2 regions of the Pseudarthrobacter sp. rb genome follow, and region 1 is predicted to be linked to the other one. Evidence: predicted binding sites of a transcription regulator. Region 1 holds the regulator's gene; the other holds the start of a gene.
What was found. Region 1 encodes LexA, which represses DNA repair genes until DNA is damaged. Its sites were predicted from a motif close to TCGAACANNTGTTCGA; they were not measured.
Positions count from the first base shown of each region.

Region 2: ACWRN3_RS12830 (shikimate dehydrogenase) is a predicted target of LexA. The motif match lies at 1,487-1,502, and genes of this name have one in related genera.

Region 1 is NZ_JBWJAR010000001.1:559,164-562,571, reverse strand. It holds gene ACWRN3_RS02490 (histidinol-phosphate transaminase) at 1-235, opposite strand, end outside; gene ACWRN3_RS02485 (LysM peptidoglycan-binding domain-containing protein) at 391-741, opposite strand; gene lexA (transcriptional repressor LexA) at 1,095-1,829, shown strand; gene ACWRN3_RS02475 (ATP-dependent DNA helicase) at 1,878-3,408, opposite strand, start outside.
Region 2 is NZ_JBWJAR010000008.1:142,986-146,393, forward strand. It holds gene ACWRN3_RS12820 (MFS transporter) at 1-324, opposite strand, end outside; gene ACWRN3_RS12825 (IclR family transcriptional regulator) at 557-1,420, shown strand; gene ACWRN3_RS12830 (shikimate dehydrogenase) at 1,576-2,457, shown strand; gene ACWRN3_RS12835 (bifunctional sugar phosphate isomerase/epimerase/4-hydroxyphenylpyruvate dioxygenase family protein) at 2,457-3,408, shown strand, end outside.

The DNA.
Region 1 (3,408 bases):
CGGCCAAGGCCTTCCGGAGCGCGGTGAACTCACGGTCCGGATAACGGTTCAGGCCCGCAGCGGCCTCCGTCACAGCGGCACTGATGGCGGCGCGCACGTCGGCGGGAACACCATGGGTGTTTTCATTGACGTTCAGCAGGATGGGGACGTCCAGTTGGGGCGCCCCGTATGGGGTCAGGCCGCGGAGGTTGCTGCGGAGGGGAAGCCGGTTCAGACGTTCTAGCTGGTCGTTCACCTGAACAGTTTAGTTGCCGCGGCAACGACCGGAAAATGTGACGGTTCCTGTTCGCCCTCGGCATGTCCCGCGGCCGCCCGCTTCACGTGAGGCGCCAGCGCAGGCAGCGGGCCCTGGCAGCCGGCGGAGGCGGCAGATCCAGCGGCTGCGGACAATCAGTGGGTGGGGACGAAGAGCTGCTGGCCCGGAAGAACGGTGCCCGCGGCAAGGTTGTTGAGCTGGACGATGTCCGCCACGACGTCCCGGGCGTCCCGGTCCGGAGCGACGGCGCCCGCAATGGCCCACAGCGACTGGCCGGACTGCACGGTCACCGTGACGGTGGGCGTCACCGCAAGGTCGGCGGCCGAGTCCGACGCCTTGGCCGGGGAGTGGAAGAGGCCCGAAAGCGACAGCAGGAGTACAGCCAGGAGCACGAGCGGAACTCCGATCAGGACGATCCTCCCCCGGCGGGTCAGCCGCAGGGGCGCGGACGAAGGTGAAACCTGGTGAAGAGATAAAGCTGACATGAACTAAGCCCTCCTGGACTTGCCGTGCTGCCCGGGTGTCCGCCCGCTGCTGCCTTGCCGTTCATACGCGCCGGGACTTCTCCCGGCCGCGTATTCGAATGGCGCATCTGCTGGTTAGAACACATGTTCGAACTTTGCTTGTTAAGTTTTAGCACCTATCAACGAACAATGTCGAGACTCGCTAGAACAAATGTTTGAAAAAGCAATGTGGCTGGCCTAGTTTTGAAACCACAGAACAACCACCACTGAAGTTGAACAGCAGGGTCTGACAATGACAGTGGGAGTCCTTCCGGCGGCACTGTGGAACAGCGGCACACGGAAGATCCGGCGGCAAGCGAAAGGCATTGGCGAATATGGCAGCAGCAGCCGCCGGGGGCAGGACCGCCCCGCAATCCAAGAGGACAGCCAAGGGGCTGACCCCTCGGCAGAAAAAGATCCTCGAGACCATCCAGCGCTCGGTCAATGAGAACGGGTATCCGCCCTCCATGCGCGAGATCGGCGATACCGTCGGCCTTGCGAGCCTGTCCAGCGTGACCCACCAGCTTTCCCAGTTGGAGAAGCTGGGTTACCTGCGCCGCGACCCCAAGCGGCCGCGCGCCATGGAAGTGCTGATGCCGCTCACGCTGGACGGCGGGGGCAAAGGCGCCGGTGCGTCTCCTGCGCCGCAGGCTGCGGGCGGGGGCGCCACGGTCACCGAACTGCCTACCGCACTGGATACGGCCATGGTTCCTTTGGTGGGCCGGATTGCCGCCGGCGGGCCCATCCTCGCCGAACAGCTCGTGGAGGATGTCATGCCGCTGCCCCGCCAGCTGGTGGGCCAGGGCGAACTTTTCATGCTCAAAGTGGCTGGCGACTCCATGGTGGACGCCGCCATTTGCGATGGTGACTGGGTGGTGGTGAGGCGCCAGGCTGACGCGGCCAATGGGGACATTGTTGCTGCCCTGCTGGACGACGAGGCGACCGTGAAGACGTTCCGCCAGCGCGACGGCCACACGTGGCTGCTCCCCCAGAACACGCAGTACGAACCTATCCTGGGCGACCACGCCACCATCATGGGCAAGGTCGTCTCGGTCCTGCGTTCCCTCTAGCCTGCGCACGCCTGCGCGGCATCCGCGCAGGCGTTGTCCGGCAGTCCGTCAGGAAGCGTCGGCACCAAGCCGGTTGAGCGCGGCCAGCGCCTTGGCGCGGTCGGTGGTGGCCCAGAACGGGGGCAGCGCACCGCGCAGGAATCCTGCATAGCGTTCGGTGGCCAGCCGTGAGTCCAGGACGGCCACCACGCCTTTGTCCCCGGTAGACCTGATCAGGCGCCCGGCACCCTGGGCGAGCCGGATGGCCGCGTGGGTGGCGGAAACGGACATGAAGCCGTTTCCCCCTGCCTGCGCCACGGCACGCGAACGCGCCGTCACCAGGGGATCGTCCGGCCGTGGGAAGGGTATGCGGTCTATGACCACCAGCCGGCAGGATCCTCCGGGAACGTCGACGCCCTGCCATAGGGACATAGTGCCGAAGAGGCAGGTGTCCGGTTCGTCGGCGAATTGCTTGACCAAGGCGGTCATGGTCGACTCGCCCTGGCAGAGAACAGTCATATTGAGCTTGGGCCGGAGGGCGTCGGCGGCCTCTTCGGCCGCCCGCCGCGAGGAGAACAGGCACAGGGCGCCCCCGCCTGATGCCTTGATGAGTGCTTCGAGTTCTGACAGCGCTTCCTGTGACACGCCGCGGCCGGGCTTGGGCAGGTGGCCGGCGACGTAGAGGATGCCCTGCTTGGGATAGTCGAAGGGCGAGCCAACATCCACGCCCGTCCAGCTGGGGGCCCCGTCGCCTACCAGGCCCAGTCCCCCGGCCGCCGGTTCAAAGGCGGAGCCGATGGCCAGGGTGGCAGAGGTCAGCACGACGGTGTGGTCTGCGAAGAGTCCCTCCCGCAGCCTGCCGGCGACGGACAGCGGGGCTATGTTGATCAGCACCGGCGCACTGTCATCGGGCTGTGAGTATCCCTGGCCGGGATCGAAGGTGCTGGCGCGGGAGAACCACACCACTTCGCGGTTCTCGCGTGCAGCAATGAGCCTTTCGCAGAGTTCCAGGATGAGCATCAGCCGGGAACGCGCCAGCTGCCGCCCGCCGTCGGCTGTGGTGTTGCTGTCCCCTTTGGAATCGGACAACGCGGCCCGGCACGCTTCACGCAACTGGTCCACGCAGTCGAGCTGTTCATCGTTCAGCCCGTTGGGAAGCAGGCCGTTCGGTGCGCCGGCAAGGGCCAGTTCCAGGTTGGCAGCTGCGGCGTTCAGGGCGTCAACGGTGATGGCGGTATGTTTCCGGGCACCCGAAGCGGCAGCGTGGACCATAGCCACGGACAACTGTCCGGACACGGCGCCAGTGACCCGGTCCTGCAGTTCGTGCGCTTCGTCCACCACCACGACGTCGTATTCGGGCAGGACGGCAAGTCCCTCGAACGCGCTGACGGCCAGCATGGCGTGGTTGGTGACCACCACATCGGCCTCGGCTGCGTCTTGCCGGGCGAGTTCGCTGAAGCATTCGGCGGCCATCGGGCATTTCTGTGCCCCCAGGCATTCCATCGACGTCACGGAAACCTGGCGCCAGGCGCGGTCGGTCACGCCGGGCAGGAGCTCGTCCCTGTCGCCGGTGGTTGTCTTTTCGGCCCATTCGCGGAGC
Region 2 (3,408 bases), on a different contig from region 1:
GACGAAGGTGGAAGCACCCATGAGCACCAGGGTGAACATGAGCACTTTCTGGCGGCCCACCCGGTCGCCGAAGTGGCCCAGGATGACGGCGCCGATGGGCCGTGCCACGTACGCGAACCCGAAGGTGGCGAAGGACATGATGGCGGCGTTGGCATCGGCGCTGGGGAAGAAGACCGTGGGGAAGATCAGCGCTGCGGCCGAGCCAAAGATGAAGAAGTCATAGTATTCGACGGCGCTGCCCAGGAAGCTGGCGAGGGCGGCCTTCCTGGGTGTTCCGGCGGAGGTGAGGGCACCCGCCCCTGCGGACGGAAGTGTCTTGCTCATGGTGTTCCTTTGGTGTGACGACATTGTCGCGGATGGATCTGGGGGTCGCAGCCGCCGAGGCCTTGGTGCGGGCGGGGGATGCGGCTGGAGTCCGGTGGAAAGACCCGGCAGTTGTAGCCACATGGTGGGAGCTACTTTTGCGATACAGAAACTATGACTGTGAGGGCAGTCACCTGTCAAGAAAATAATCACCATCTAGAAATAGCTCTCACATTGTGGCAACATCGAACCCATGAGTGTGAACCAAACCACAGCGGCCAATGAAGAACCCGCTGCCGCCGCCCGCGCCGGAGAGCCCGTGAATGCCATGCCGCCGGAAGGCAAAGTGGGTGCCCGTCCCGCCGACCGCACGGACATGGTGGGCAAGGCCCTGGGGCTGCTGGTCCTCCTGGGTGATGAACCCCGCGGTGCAAGTGCCGCGGAGATTTCCCGCCGCGCCGAACTTCCCTTCAGCACTACCTACCGCCTGCTGGGCTCCCTGACCCGCGACGGCTTTGTCGATTACGAGCCGGACGGCCGCCGCTACCACCTGGGCCTGCGGATCTTCCAGCTGGGACAGCGCGTCTCCAACCACCATGGCTTCGCGGGAACAGCCATGCCCATCCTCCGCCGGGTCACCGAACAGACCGGCGAGGCCACCATCCTCAGCGTCCGCGACGGCCTGCACCACCTGACCGTCAGCAAGGTGGACGGGCCGCAGACCTTCCGCGTGACCAGCGACCCCGGCCACCTCGGCTCGCTCTCCACCACCGCCGTGGGCAAGGCCCTGGTGGCTTTTGCCGAGGATGTGGAACGCGAAAAGCTGCTGGCCGAGGTCCCGCTTGAGGCGCTCACTGACACATCCATTACGGACCGCGGCGCCTTCCGGGCCGAGATCGAGAAGGTCCGCCGGCAGGGATATGCCGTCATGGATGAGGAGAACGAGGCGGGGATGCGCGCCGTGGCCGTGCCGCTGCTCAATGACCAGGGGCATGCCTTCGCCTCGCTGGCCACCGCCGTGCCGGTGTTCCGGCTGGACCTTGAGGGGCTCGTGGCGCACGTTCCCCTGCTGCAGGAAGCCGCCGCCGAACTGGCCGCCAGGCTGCCCCAGCGATAGCACCAGGAGGCCTCACGGCTTCCCCGGAGACTTATTCTGTTCGCATCTAGAACAACAGTGCGATAAGTGAACATTTGTTGTACCGTAATCCCTATCACCCCGCAGCGCGGCCGAGTTCCGCTACTGCCCGGTGTCGTACCAAAGGAGCTGCACGCATGAGCAATCGAACTGAGTCCTACCTGGTAGGGCTGGTTGGTGACGGCGTTACGCCATCGCTCACGCCGCCTATGCACGAACGGGAAGGTGACGTGCAGGGCCTGCGCTACCTGTACCGGCCCATCGACCTGCTGGAACTGGGGCTGACCGGGGAATCGGTGGGCGCCATCCTGCACAGCGCCCGCACCCTGGGCTTCAACGGCCTGAACATCACCCATCCCTGCAAGCAGCTGGTCCTGCAGCACCTGGATGAGGTCAGCCCGGACGCGCGCCGGCTCGGCGCCGTAAACACCGTGGTCATCCGGGACGGCCGCTTCATCGGCCACAACACCGACTTCTCCGGCTTCGCCGCCGCCCTCGCCTCCGGCCTCCCCGGCGCCCGGCTGGACCGTGTAGTGCAGCTCGGCGCGGGCGGGGCCGGGTCCGCCGTCGCCTACGCCCTGCTCAGCGCAGGCGTAAAAACGCTGGACCTGGTGGACATGGACCCCCAACGGGCGGCGGCACGGGCTGCCGAGCTGCAGGGCTTTTTCCCGCACAGCACCGTCACGGCCCGCACGACGGCGGAGCTGCCGCAGCTGATGCCGCTGGCCGACGGCCTGGTGCACTGCACACCCGTTGGCATGGCAGCCCACCCCGGCGTCCCGCTGGACCTGGACCTGCTCGAGCCCCGGCACTGGGTGGCGGACATCGTCTACCGGCCGATCGACACCGAACTGGTCCGCGGCGCCCGCGCCAAGGGCTGCGAGGTCCTGGACGGCGGCCGGATGGCAGTGGGCCAGGCCGCCGACGCGTTCCGGATCTTCACCGGCCTGGACGCGGACCCGGAGCGCATGCGCTCGCACTTCCTGGAACTTGTGGCCGCCGAGGAGGTGGCCGCCTGATGCGCACCGGAATCGCCACCGTCTGCCTCTCCGGCACCCTGAAGGAAAAGATGCAGGCCTGCGCCAGCGCCGGCTTCGACGGCATCGAGATTTTTGAGCAGGACCTGGTCACCTCACCGCTCAGCCCTGAAGATGTGCGGAAGATGGCAGCGGACCTGGGGCTCGGCCTGGACCTGTACCAGCCCTTCCGCGACTTCGACGGCGTCACCCCGGACCTGCTGAAGGCCAACCTCCGGCGCGCCGAGGCCAAGTTCAAGCTCATGGCACGCCTGGGCATGGACACCATCCTGGTGTGCTCCAACGTTGCCACCGCCACCATTGACGACGATGCTGTCCGCGCGGAACAACTTGCACAGCTCGCAAACCTGGCCGGGGACCACGGCGTCAAGGTGGCCTATGAGGCCCTGGCCTGGGGCAAGTACGTCAACGACTACGAGCACGCCTACCGCCTGGTGGAGATGGTGGACCACCCCAACCTGGGAACCTGCCTGGACTCCTTCCACATCCTGTCCCGCGACTGGGACACCGCGCCGATCGAGGACATCAACCCGGACAAGATCTTCTTCGTCCAGGTGGCGGACGCCCCCAAGCTCTCGATGGACGTCCTGTCCTGGAGCCGCCATTACCGGGTGTTCCCGGGCGAGGGGCAGTTCGAGCTGGCCAAATTCATGGGCCACGTGGTCCGCGCCGGCTACACCGGACCCGTCTCGCTGGAGGTCTTCAACGACGTCTTCCGCCAGTCGGACGTCGAGCGCACCGCGGTGGATGCCATGCGGTCCCTGATCTGGCTGGAGGAGCAAAGCGCCAAATGGCTCGCCGGCACCGAAGCCGCGCCCGGCAACGCAGGCGCGCTCCGCCGTCGTTATCCCATGGAACTTGCCACGCTGCCCAAAGTGAACGAACCCGCCGGCTTCAACTTTGCCGAGGTCAAGGCGGACGACACCGCCCAGC